3 regions of the Noviherbaspirillum saxi genome follow, and region 3 is predicted to be linked to each of the others. Evidence: predicted binding sites of a transcription regulator. Region 3 holds the regulator's gene; each other region holds the start of a gene.
The links. The regulator sigma-54, encoded in region 3, starts transcription at its own class of promoters, with help from an activator protein. The targets are predictions, from matches to a motif close to TGGCANGNAANCTGCTTT.
Positions count from the first base shown of each region.

Region 1 (4,230 bases), 2.2 Mb from region 3:
CAAGGCATCACCGGCAAGACCGGCCAGTTCCACACACGCATGTGCCGCGACTACGCGAATGGCAAGAATGCATTCGTCGCTGGCGTCAATCCGAAAAAAGCGGGCGAAGACTTCGAAGGCATCCCCATCTTCGCGAATGTGAAAGAAGCAAAAGACAAGACCGGTGCAACCGTATCCGTGATCTACGTTCCGCCCGCAGGCGCTGCCGACGCGATCTGGGAAGCGGTCGAAGCCGAGCTCGACCTCGCGATCTGCATTACCGAAGGCATCCCTGTTCGTGACATGCTCGCACTGAAAGACCGCATGGCGAAAGCCGGCAGCAAGACCCTGCTGCTCGGACCGAACTGCCCGGGCCTGATCACGCCGGACGAAATCAAGATCGGCATCATGCCCGGCCACATCCACAAGAAGGGCCGCATCGGCGTAGTTTCCCGCTCCGGCACGCTGACTTATGAAGCAGTCGGCCAGCTGACCGCACTGGGCCTCGGCCAGTCGTCCGCAGTCGGCATCGGCGGCGACCCGATCAACGGCTTGAAGCACATCGACGTGATGCGCATGTTCAACGACGATCCGGACACCGACGCCGTCATCATGATCGGTGAAATCGGCGGTCCTGATGAAGCCAATGCAGCACGCTGGATCAAGGACAACATGAAGAAGCCCGTCATCGGCTTCATCGCTGGCGTCACCGCGCCACCGGGCAAGCGCATGGGCCACGCCGGCGCGCTGATTTCGGGCGGCGACGACACGGCACAAGCCAAGCTGGACATCATGGAAGCCTGCGGTATCACGGTCACCAAGAACCCGTCTGAAATGGCGAAGTTGTTGAAGGCAGCGCTGTAATACGACTTTCTCCGGCGCTCGCCGGAAGAAATAAAAACGGGGAGCTTCGACTCCCCGTTTTTATTTGCTCTTTTTCCCATATGACGACTTCTGGATTTCAGGAAAGCCAGCGCTTGCGCACTGCAGCGTACGATCTCCCTTGGTGCATTCAAAAATCGTCGCGTCATGCACGTATAATCCGCACATGGCACACAGGCTCGAACTCCAAATCGCCGCAAAGACAGATACAGGAATGGTGAGATCGCACAACGAAGACGCGATCTTTTCCAGTCCTGAGGACGGCATTGCCATTCTTGCCGATGGTATGGGCGGCTACAACGCCGGCGAGGTTGCGAGCGCGATGGCAGTCGACGTGACGACGCAATATCTCAAAGCAGGTCTGCCCGAGCTTACTTCCCAGCGACGCGACACGCGGCTGCATCATCTGGTCGTTGAGTCCATACAGCGCGCCAATACCGCAATACTCGAAGCCGCACACGCCGACGAACGCTACGAGGGCATGGGGACCACCATTGTGGTCGCGATATTCCGCGAAGACAAGCTGACGCTTGCCCATGTCGGCGACTCGCGCGCTTACCGTTTGCGAGCGAATCAACTTACGCAGATCACACGTGACCATTCCTTGCTGCAAGAACAGATCGACGCTGGCCTGGTTGATCCCTCATGGGCTCCCTATGCACAGAACAGAAATCTGGTAACGCGGGCGGTCGGTGTCGATGCGAATATGGAGGTCGAAATCCATGAGCATCAGGTTGAAGAGGGAGATGTGTATCTGCTGTGTTCCGATGGCTTGTCCGACATGCTGTTGGACGAAAAAATCAGGGAAATCATGTCGCAAAGCGATATGCCGCTTGAGATAGCATGCGACACGCTGGTACAAGCTGCAAACGGTAATGGCGGGAATGACAATATTTCCGTCATGCTTGTCGGCGTGCATTTGCTTCAGGTCACACGCGGCGGTTTGTTTACTCGCCTGGCGAACTGGGCATCTCGTTTCACCACCACAATTTCGTAACCACAGGTTGGAGAATATTGTGGCAAAAATAATTCTGTCCTCGGGTAATGCAGTTTTGCGCGAGCTTCCGCTAGTAAAAGCCCGTATTACGATAGGCCGAGCGCCCCAGAATGACTTGGTGATCGACGATCCGGCCATCAGTGCCGAACATGCTGCCATCACGACGGCGCATGATGGATCGTATTTGGAAGACCTGAACAGTACCAATGGCACGGAGATCAATGGACAGCCTGTCAGGACGCATTTTTTGCAGGACAAGGACGTTGTCACGCTGGCGCGTTATACCCTTATTTATCTGTCCAGCAATTTGTCGCATTTTCCCGGATCCCTTGACCTCGATATCACAGTAGGCAGTAGCAATACCCGGGGCGCTGGAATCATAAAATTAAGAACCGAACTTGGTGCGGACCGAGAAATCGCTTTGTCCAAACCGCTGACGACAATCGGCTTACCCGGCTCCTGCGTTGCCTTAATTGCAAATGATGCAGGAAGCTATGCGGTGGCTCGCATTGAGGGCAGTATTCAGCCTTTGCTTAATGGACGTCCGCTCGGCGACATGCCGGAAACGCTCAGGCATGGCGATATGATCAAAGTTGCAAATAGTGAATTACACTTTCTTCTTCTTTAGATCTGTAACAACTTTTGCACACAATGTCGTTATGCTCGACAAAATTTGGTTCCTGGTTCTTGAAATGACAAAAATTGTCAGGAAGACTTAGAAATCACCTCCGACTGTGACAAATTTTATTCATTTGCATCGCTGAAACAAGAGTTTCTCACTGGCACGTCACTTGCTGTAAGGGAAGCAAGACAGACAAGCTGTCTTCTTTCAAAGGGAGAAACATTATGAAATCAATGAAAATGGTCCAAACAGCACAGCGCGGCTTTACTCTTATCGAACTGATGATCGTTGTTGCGATTATCGGTATTTTGGCTGCGGTTGCGTTGCCGGCGTATCAGGATTACACGAAGAAGGCGCGCTTCAGTGAAGTCCAAGGGTTGGCTGAAGGGCTGAAGAGCCTTGTTACGACGTGCGCTTCCGAAGATAGCGGAAGCTTTACCAATTGTGATAGTGGCAGCAGTGGCATCCCGGCTGCTCTTGCAGCGGCGACGACCAATACCGCTACGCTTTCGGTTGCGGACGGCGTGATTTCCGGGGCTGCTACTGCAGCGGCAGATAGCATTACGACTGAATTGCGCCCGGCCTTCAATTCCGCTTCTTCGATCATCACGTGGACCAACGCCGGCGGCTGCGTTGCTAAGGGCTGGTGCAAGGCTAACTAATTTCCTGATGCTTCTGTAATAGGAAACTGCTCTGTATAACCGGTGACCGAAAGTTGATCCCGGTTTGTTCGACAAGGCGGATAATTTACTCAGTCTTGGATGTATCCGACACCTCGATTCAACTTTGAATCGAGGTGTTTTTGTTTCCCTTTGAAAGTACGGAGTCTGGGAAGCAGGGTGATGAAACTGGGAGTCGAGAAAGCCGCGGCGAATATACGGTAGGCGCACGGGTTGGTGAAACACTTGCTTTGTAAAACTGTGCTCATCCGAACGATGAGCGGTCAGCATTGGAATAATAAAAACATGAAGCAAATTGCACTTGAAGATGTTGTCAAAACCTACCGACGTTATGCTCCATTTTATGACCGTCTCTTCGGGGCGGTTCTAGAGCCCGGTCGTCGTGCTTTAGCGGATGTAGTGTGTAAATCAAGTCCTGCTTCAATATTGGAAGTAGGGGTTGGAACAGGATTGATGCTCTCTCGCTATCCGGCTGATTCATCAATTGTTGGTGTCGACGTTTCAAGTGAAATGCTTGAGGTCGCAGGTAAAAGAATAAAAAGCGGCACTACACGTGAAATTCATCTCATCAAAATGGATGCAGAGACAATGAATTTCTACGATGCGCACTTTGATTGCGTGACCGTGCCTTACGTCTTATCTGTCACACCCAACCCCGACAAGCTGATCGCTGAAATAAGGCGCGTCTGTCGCAAAGGAGGACTAATTTTTATCCTTAACCATTTTAGCGGCAGCCATTTTTGGTGGTTTCTGGAGCGAGCCGTACGGTCGATTGCCGACAAAATCGGATTTCGTTCAGACTTCGGTTTCGATGAACAGATTCTCAAGCATGACTGGGAAGTACTGTCAGTAAAGAATGTCAACTTCCTGGGTCTTTCCAAACTCGTTGTTATTCGCAATGTTTAATATGCGAACAACGCAACTGATCAGACTAGCCGGAATGGATGTAGCGGTTTGGTATTGCATCCCATCGATTTTTCTCTTCTTTTACGTTCATTACCACGCTGTTTCCAGTGAGGCAATTGGCCCGCATCTTTATCTGTTGCTTATTGGCCTGTTGAGCCTTGTCC
Region 1 covers NZ_QYUO01000001.1:950,750-954,979, forward strand. Annotated here, with positions in the region: gene sucD (succinate--CoA ligase subunit alpha) at 1-843, shown strand, start outside; gene D3871_RS04605 (Stp1/IreP family PP2C-type Ser/Thr phosphatase) at 1,028-1,858, shown strand; gene D3871_RS04610 (FHA domain-containing protein) at 1,878-2,486, shown strand; gene D3871_RS31275 (pilin) at 2,705-3,142, shown strand; gene D3871_RS04620 (class I SAM-dependent methyltransferase) at 3,446-4,066, shown strand; gene D3871_RS04625 (sulfatase-like hydrolase/transferase) at 4,101-4,230, shown strand, end outside.
Region 1: a site for sigma-54 is predicted at 2,639-2,656, ahead of D3871_RS31275 (pilin). Genes of this name have one in related genera too.

Region 2 (4,230 bases), on a different contig from region 3:
AACTGAAGGAAATCCGTGTACGCATAGGCAACGACATAGGCCGGCATCGCAAGCGGCAAGACCAATGCCCATTCAAATATCTTTTTCCCCGGAAAGTTGAATACCGCCACCAGCCAGGCGCATGCAACGCCGCCGATTCCGGCAAAAATCGCGACGATCGCGGCAATGGCCAAGCTATTGAAAAGATATTCGGGCATTACCGTTGCCCAGAGATGCCCGAAGGTATCCGCACCGGCGGCTTCGCTCACTGTAAGCAGGTTTGATAGCACACCGACAATAGGTATGCCGACCAGAACGGCTACCGCGAGCGAAGCGAGCAAGAGAGCTTGAGCGCCGCCGCGGCAGACGTGCTTGGCACCGCAGGCGTTCGGCCACTGCATCGGGTGTCGCATAAAGATCTGCAATCCTGTGTACGGGTTAAGTAAATGAGAATTATAATCAATAAGAATTCCTAACCTGCAATAACATGAGCCCGCAGCCAGACTTTCAGCAGCATTTTGATGTGCAATCCATTCGCGTCGGGTATCCGCAAGGTCGCCAGGTCCATGAGGTTGTTCGTGGCTTGTCCTTTTCGCTGGCACGAGGGGAAATTGGCTGTCTGCTCGGTCCTTCCGGCTGCGGCAAGACGACCGTGTTGCGAGCGATTGCGGGTTTCGAATCCGTGCTCGCCGGGAGTATTTCACTGGGTGGACGCGAACTCAGCAATATGCGGTCGACCGCCGCGCCTGAAACGCGTCACGTCGGGGTCGTGTTTCAGGACTATGCGCTATTTCCGCATTTGTCGGTCTGGGAAAATATCGCCTTCGGCCTGCGCAAACTGCCGGTCACCGAACGCAAGCAGCGCATCGACCGCCTGCTCTCGATGATCGGCCTTACGGCGCACGCACGACAATATCCGCACGAGTTGTCAGGCGGACAACAGCAGCGGGTCGCGTTGGCGCGAGCACTCGCTCCACGGCCGGAGCTATTGCTGCTCGACGAGCCGTTCTCCAATCTTGACGTGGACCTCCGGGAACGCCTCGCACTCGAAGTACGAGATATCCTGAAAGAGCTCGGTACCACCGCCGTGCTCGTCACTCACGATCAGCATGAGGCATTTGCCATTGCCGACCATATCGGCGTCATGCATCAGGGCGCGATCGTTCAGTGGGATAGCGCCTACAACCTTTACCATCGCCCGAAAAACCGCTTTGTTGCCGACTTTATCGGTCAAGGCGTATTCACGCCGGGAACCGTGGACCTGCCCGGACAGCAGGTCCATATCGAATTGGGCAGCCTGCCGCTATGGCAGGGCATCGATGTCTGCGCCACCAATGAAAAGCAGCATGACCAAGTAGATGTGCTGCTGCGTGCGGACGATGTCATTCATGACGACGCAAGTCCGCTGCAGGCCGAGGTCGTGCGCAAGGCTTTTCGCGGCGCGGAATTTCTCTACACATTAAAACTGCCAAGCGGCCAATCCGTGTTGGCACTGGTTCCATCCCATCACGATCACGCGATCGGCGAACGGATCGGCATACGCCTCGGTGCCGATCATGTCGTCACCTTTCCCTCAGACCCCACGCTGACCAACTAAGGCACCGCCTAAGTCCGGCGATGCACGCTTCGCGTGCATGTTTTAGTTTTCGCACCAATACAGCCTTATTTATCGCCAAATAAGAGCGTAACTAGTGCATGCACGGTCTAAAGCGCACCTTGATTGCGCATGTTTCCAACTAAAGAGGCTCACTAAGTCATTGGTATTGCATGGCACGCAACATGCTAAAGATTGCCCGCGAGCTATCGCACACATCGACCCACCAATAACCTTAGGAGCAATAATGTCTCGTCGCACCCTTTTGAAAGCGACCGCTGCCGGCGCTTTGATGCTTACCGCTTCCGCCTGGATGCCGCAAGCCCTGGCCGCCGACACCATTAAGGTCGGTATCCTCCACTCCCTGTCGGGCACCATGGCGATCTCTGAAACCTCGTTGAAAGACGTGGCCTTGATGACGATCGACGAGATCAATGCAAAAGGCGGCGTGATGGGAAAGAAGCTTGAAGCGGTCGTTGTGGACCCTGCCTCGAACTGGCCTCTGTTTGCAGAGAAGGCGCGACAGCTGGTTACCCAAGACAAGGTGGCGGTGGTGTTCGGATGCTGGACATCGGTATCGCGCAAGTCGGTGCTGCCGGTCTTCAAGGAATTGAACAGCCTGCTGTTCTATCCGGTCCAGTACGAGGGCGAAGAGCTTGAGAAAAACGTGTTCTACACCGGCGCGGCGCCGAATCAGCAAGCGATCCCTGCCGTTGAATACCTGATGTCGAAAGACGGCGGCGGCGCCAAGCGTTTCGTGCTGCTGGGCACCGACTATGTGTATCCGCGCACCACCAACAAGATCCTGCGCGCCTTCCTGAAATCCAAGGGCGTGAAGGAATCCGACATCGATGAAGTCTATACACCGTTCGGCCATTCTGACTACCAGACCATCGTTGCCAACATCAAGAAGTTTTCGGCTGGCGGCAAGACAGCAGTCATTTCAACCATCAATGGCGATTCCAATGTGCCCTTCTACAAGGAACTCGGCAACGCAGGCCTGAAGGCTACCGATGTGCCGGTCGTCGCCTTCTCGGTCGGCGAAGAAGAGCTGCGCGGCGTCGACACCAAACCGCTGGTTGGCCACCTCGCTGCCTGGAATTATTTCCAGTCGGTGAAAAATCCGGCCAACGATGCTTTCATCAAGCAATGGAAAGCCTATGCTGCCGAAAAGAAGCTGCCTAACGCCAGCACGGTCGTGACTAACGACCCGATGGAAGCGACTTATGTCGGCATTCATATGTGGAAACAGGCTGTCGAAAAAGCCAAGTCCACCGACACCGACAAGGTGATCGCTGCGATGGGCGGCCAGACCTTCAAGTCGCCGTCCGGCTTTGAACTGACCATGGACAAGACCAACCACCACTTGCACAAGCCGGTGATGATTGGTGAAATCAAGCCCGACGGCCAGTTCAGCGTTGTCTGGAAGACCAAGGGCCCGATCCGCGCGCAACCGTGGAGCCCGTTCATCGCAGGTAACGAAGGCAAGCAAAAGATGTAATCTGGCTTGCTTGTTTTCCCCGCGCCCTGCCGCTAGGGAGCGGCGCGGGAATCGGTACTACGGGCCGGAGCGTGACCCCTTGTTCCACACTCCGGCTTTTTTACGCCTGCCGTTTTCGTGATTCGTCTTGCCAAGAAATCGCAAATGAAATCTATCAAATATGTACTCGCTATCGGATGGTTGTGGGCAATGACGCTCACGGCCCATGCGGCGATCGACCCGGCGTTGCTGAAACCGCTGGGCGGCGACGACCCGGATGCGCGCATCGAAGCCGTCAATCAGATTGCGGCACTCGCTAACGAAGATGCGCTCAAGTTGCTCAATGCCTTGAAGAACGATAGCTTGTACGCGAATCCGGATGGCAAGGTTTTCATTATCGAAGACAACAAGGCCTTCGATCCCGAAGTCGGGAATACGGTCTCGCCGCCGGATGGCATCGACGGCATCACCGTCAACAACCGACTGCGCGGCGCGATCGAAGGCGCACTATCTGGCTTTCGATTGCTGTCCCCAGACCGGTCGGAGCGCATGGCTGCAGCGCTCGCGATGCAAAAAGGCGCCGACGCCGGCCAATTACCCTTGATTACGAAGGCGCTCGAAAAAGAAACCGATCCTGACATCAAGGAGGTATTGCAGATGGTTGCCGCAACGGCAAATCTGCAGTCGCCCGATGCCTCCACCCGCAAGGCGGCGGTCGAAGCGCTCAAGGGCAGCTCCAATGCGAACCTGATACCTGCTCTGGCACAGATGCTGGAAAAGAACGCGGAAGGCACCTACAACGAACCGGACGAATCGGTGCGCATCGCCGCTGTCGGCACTATCAGCGCCATCAATGCGCGGCTTACGCGCACGGAGTTTGTCGGCAACCTGTTTTACGGCGTGTCGCTGGGCAGCGTATTGCTGCTCGCTGCGCTCGGGCTGGCAATCACCTTCGGACTGATGGGCATCATCAACATGGCCCATGGCGAGTTGCTGATGATAGGTGCCTACACCACTTATATGTGCCAGACCCTGTTTCGCCAGTATCTGCCCAGCTCAATCGATTTCTATCTGCTGGCGGCGTTACCGGCCGCTTTCCTCGTTGCGGGTGCCGTCGGCATCGCACTGGAGCGCACCGTCATCCGCTGGCTTTACGGACGCCCGCTCGAAACGCTGC
Region 2 covers NZ_QYUO01000002.1:64,883-69,112, forward strand. Annotated here, with positions in the region: gene D3871_RS16135 (ABC transporter permease) at 1-392, opposite strand, end outside; gene D3871_RS16140 (ABC transporter ATP-binding protein) at 467-1,576, shown strand; gene urtA (urea ABC transporter substrate-binding protein) at 1,821-3,074, shown strand; gene urtB (urea ABC transporter permease subunit UrtB) at 3,219-4,230, shown strand, end outside.
Region 2: a site for sigma-54 is predicted at 1,748-1,765, ahead of urtA (urea ABC transporter substrate-binding protein). Genes of this name have one in related genera too.

Region 3 (4,230 bases):
CCGTGGCACCTTGGTCATGCGTGCGCACAAGCTGGTCGTATCGCAGGACCCGGCCGGATATCAGTATGCGACGCTGACCGCGGCGCCTGGCGGCCTGGCGACATTCCGGCAGAAGCGCGATGCCGGGCCCGATCAATGGGTAGAAGGGCAGGCTGAGCGTATCGAATACAACGGCAAGACGGAAATGGTGAAGCTGTTTTCAAAAGCGAAGATGCGGCGACTGGAAGGAAAGAAGCCAACCGATGAAGTCGAAGGCGAGTTCATTTCCTACGACAGCCGCGCCGAGTTCTTCACGGTCAACAATACACCATCGGGCGAAACCAAGCCTGGCGGCGGGCGTATCAAGGCGATCATACAGCCGCGCAATGACGCAAAGGACAAGTAGCATGGCAAGCACATTGGTCGTTCGCGGCTTGCAAAAGAGTTACGGCACTCGACAGGTTGTGCACGACGTGTCGCTGCAGGTGGAAAGTGGTGAAGTGGTCGGATTGCTGGGCCCGAACGGGGCCGGCAAGACCACGTCGTTTTACATGATCGTCGGCTTGGTGCCATCGGATTCCGGCGAGATCGACCTCGACGGCGTCGCGATATCGCGCATGCCGATTCATCGTCGTGCGACACTTGGATTGTCTTACCTGCCGCAGGAAGCGTCAGTATTTCGCAAGCTGACGGTGGAAGACAATATCCGCGCAGTACTGGAATTACAGCGGGTCAATGACAAGCCGCTGCCTAAAGCGGAAATCGACAAGCGCCTCGGAAGATTGCTGGCCGAGCTGCAGATCGAACGGCTGCGCGAAAACCAGGCGCTGTCGCTATCCGGCGGCGAACGGCGCCGGGTCGAGATCGCGCGTGCATTGGCGACCAATCCGCGCTTCGTGCTGCTGGATGAACCATTTGCCGGCGTCGACCCGATCGCGGTGATTGAAATCCAGCGCATCGTGCGCTTTCTCAAGGAGCGCGGTATCGGTGTGCTGATCACCGACCATAACGTGCGCGAAACGCTGGGCATTTGCGATCGCGCCTATATCATTAACCAGGGGTCGGTATTGGCAAGCGGCCGACCTGACGACATTATTGCCAATGAATCCGTGCGCCGGGTCTATCTCGGCGAGCACTTCCGGATGTAAGGAAGAAGCAGACAGGCATGAAACAGACACTCCAACTTCGCGTATCGCAACATCTCGCGCTGACCCCGCAACTGCAACAGTCTATCCGTCTGCTGCAGTTGTCGACGCTCGAGCTGCATCAGGAGCTGGAACAGATCCTTTCCGACAATCCCATGCTGGAACGCGTCGACGATCCGCTCGATCATTCAGTGCGATTGCTGGCAGATGGTGCGATCAACACGCCGCCGGCCAGCAACACTTCTGAAGCGCCGGTCCAGGAATCGTCTTCGACCACGCGCGAAGAAGGAGAAGGTAATTTTGAGGGCGGCGAAGGCGGCGAGAATGCGACAGCCTCCGACAACGACTGGAGTTTCGACGATGTCGCCCGCACCTCAAAAGCGCCGGAAGACGACGATGCGCGTCCTCAGCTCGAAGCGCATGAAACCACGCTGCGCGAACACCTGCTCGAGCAGATGCGGCTGACGGTGCGCGAACCACGCGATCGCGCACTGGTGGAATTGATCATCGATGCGCTCAATGACAACGGCTATCTGGATGAACCGCTGGAAGAAATTCATGCGCGTCTTCCGGAAGAGCTCGACATCGACATCGACGACCTCAATGTCGCGCTAAAACTATTGCAAAGTTTCGAGCCGGCCGGTGTCGGCGCGCGCAATGCGTCCGAGTGCCTGTCGATTCAAATCCGCCGCTTTCCGAAAGTACCGATGGTGACGCGGCGGCGTGCGCTCGATATCGTGGAAAAGCATCTGTCGTTGTTCGCCCAGCGCGATTTCAATAAGCTGAAAAAAGCGCTCGATTGCGACGATGAAGATCTGCGCGAAGCACAATACGTAATCAAGCAATGCAATCCGCACCCAGGTGCGCTATATGCGTCCGATGCATCAGATTATGTTGTGCCGGACGTGATTGTGAAAAAAACCAAGAACGGCTGGCAAGTCATGCTCAATCACGATGTCATGCCCCGACTGCGCGTCAATGCGCTCTATGCGAATATCCTCAAGCAGAGCAAAGGTGAGGGATCACTCTCTTCACAATTGCAGGAAGCGAAATGGCTGATCAAGAACATGCGTCAGCGTTTCGATACCATCCTGCGTGTTGCACAGGCAATTGTCGATCGGCAGAGGAATTTTTTCTCGCACGGGGCAGTTGCAATGCGCCCCCTTGTCTTGCGTGAAATTGCTGATACACTTGGTTTACACGAGAGCACTATCTCTCGGGTAACAACTCAAAAATACATGCTCACTCCCCATGGCATGTTCGAGTTGAAGTATTTCTTCGGTAGCCACGTCGCCACGGAAGCAGGGGGAGAAGCTTCATCGACGGCGATACGGGCCCTGATCAAACAATTGATAGGAGCAGAAGACCCCAAGAATCCTTTTTCAGATAGCAAAATAGCGGATATGTTGGGGGAACAGGGCATGGTCGTGGCACGACGTACTGTCGCAAAATACCGTGAAGCCCTGAAAATTCCTCCAGTCAATCTGCGCAAATCCTTGTAGTCTTTGTTGTAGTGATGTTGCTGTGTTCCAGCGTAGCCGGTCTACGCATTCCGGGGCACGTTTGCGAACCTCCAGCGACGCCATCCATAGGAGCGCTGTATGAATCTCATAATCAGTGGACATCATCTCGATTTGACACCTGCCATTCGCGAATACGTGCAAAACAAGCTGGACAGGATTATTCGCCATTTCGATCATGTCATTGATATTGCAGTCATCCTCGGGGTTGAAAAGCCCTCTGAAAAAGATAAGCGGCAAAGAGCCGAAGTCAATCTGCGCTTGAGGGGGAATGTCATACATGTGGAAAGCTTTGCCAAAGACCTGTACGCGGCGATCGATACGCTGATCGACAAGCTGGACCGCCAGGTAATCAAGTACAAGACCAAGATGCAGGATCATCAGTGCGAAGCGCACAAACGCATGCCGGAAGCACCGACAGCCGCGTAAATCGTGATCCACGCCGGGCAAACCGGCATCGCAATGAAGGGCGCCATGGGCGCCCTTTTTTGTTGGCGGTATCTTGAATGTCGGCGCCGCGACCGACGCCGCAATCGCATAGCCGATAGAATATGGCGTTTCGAATCCATACTCGCCTCTCCATGACCGAATTCGTCCGCACCGCGATCCATCACCATCTTGGCGTCATCACACTGGACCGTCCGAAGGCGCTCAACTCGCTATCGCTGGCCATGGTGCGCTCCATCACGCAGGCCCTGCTTGCATGGCGCAACGATCCGGCGATACGTGCCGTGCTCATTCACAGCAGCAGCGAAAGGGCATTCTGTGCCGGCGGCGACATCCGCTTCTTCCACGATGCAGGCAGCGCCACGCCACGCGGGGACAGCGCCTTGCTGGAAGACTTTTTTACCGAAGAATATGCGCTGAACCACCTGATCCATTTCTATCCGAAACCGTACATTGCGATCATGGATGGCATCGTCATGGGCGGCGGTATGGGGGTGGCACAGGGCGGTGAATCGAACCGGCTGCGCATCGTTACCGAGCGTACCAAGATGGCGATGCCGGAAGTGAATATCGGACTGTTTCCCGATGTCGGCGGCAGCTACTTCCTTTCGCGCGCACCCGGGCAGCTGGGTACCTATCTCGGCGTGACCGGCGAAGTGATCGGCGCGGCAGATGCGCTGTATGCGGGGCTGGCCGATGTATTTGTTCCTGCGTCGGAGCTGGCCACGCTGCTGGGCTTGCTGGCGACAGCGACCGATGTACGCGCTGCCGCGGCCGAGTTCGCTGCACCGTTCAAGACCCAGATCGATCCGGCTGCCAGCAAGCTTGCGGCACAACATGCATCGATCGACCGCCATTTCGCACATGACAGCGTAAGCACCATTACCGCCTCGCTCGCGGACGATGGCGACGCGTTTGCACAGAATACGCTTGCAGTCATGCAGAAGCGCTCTCCTCTGATGATGTGCGTGACCTTGTCGCAGCTGCGGCAGGGAGCGGCGATGAGCGTGGCCGATTGCCTGCGGATGGAACGCACGATGGTGCGCCGCAGCTTTGAAAGCGGGGAGGTGCTGGAAGGCATCCGCTCGGTGGTCATCGACAAGGACAATACGCCGAACTGGAATCCACCGTCGCTGGAA
Region 3 covers NZ_QYUO01000001.1:3,189,974-3,194,203, forward strand. Annotated here, with positions in the region: gene lptA (lipopolysaccharide transport periplasmic protein LptA) at 1-385, shown strand, start outside; gene lptB (LPS export ABC transporter ATP-binding protein) at 387-1,127, shown strand; gene D3871_RS15085 (RNA polymerase factor sigma-54) at 1,145-2,626, shown strand; gene hpf (ribosome hibernation-promoting factor, HPF/YfiA family) at 2,726-3,073, shown strand; gene D3871_RS15095 (enoyl-CoA hydratase/isomerase family protein) at 3,226-4,230, shown strand, end outside.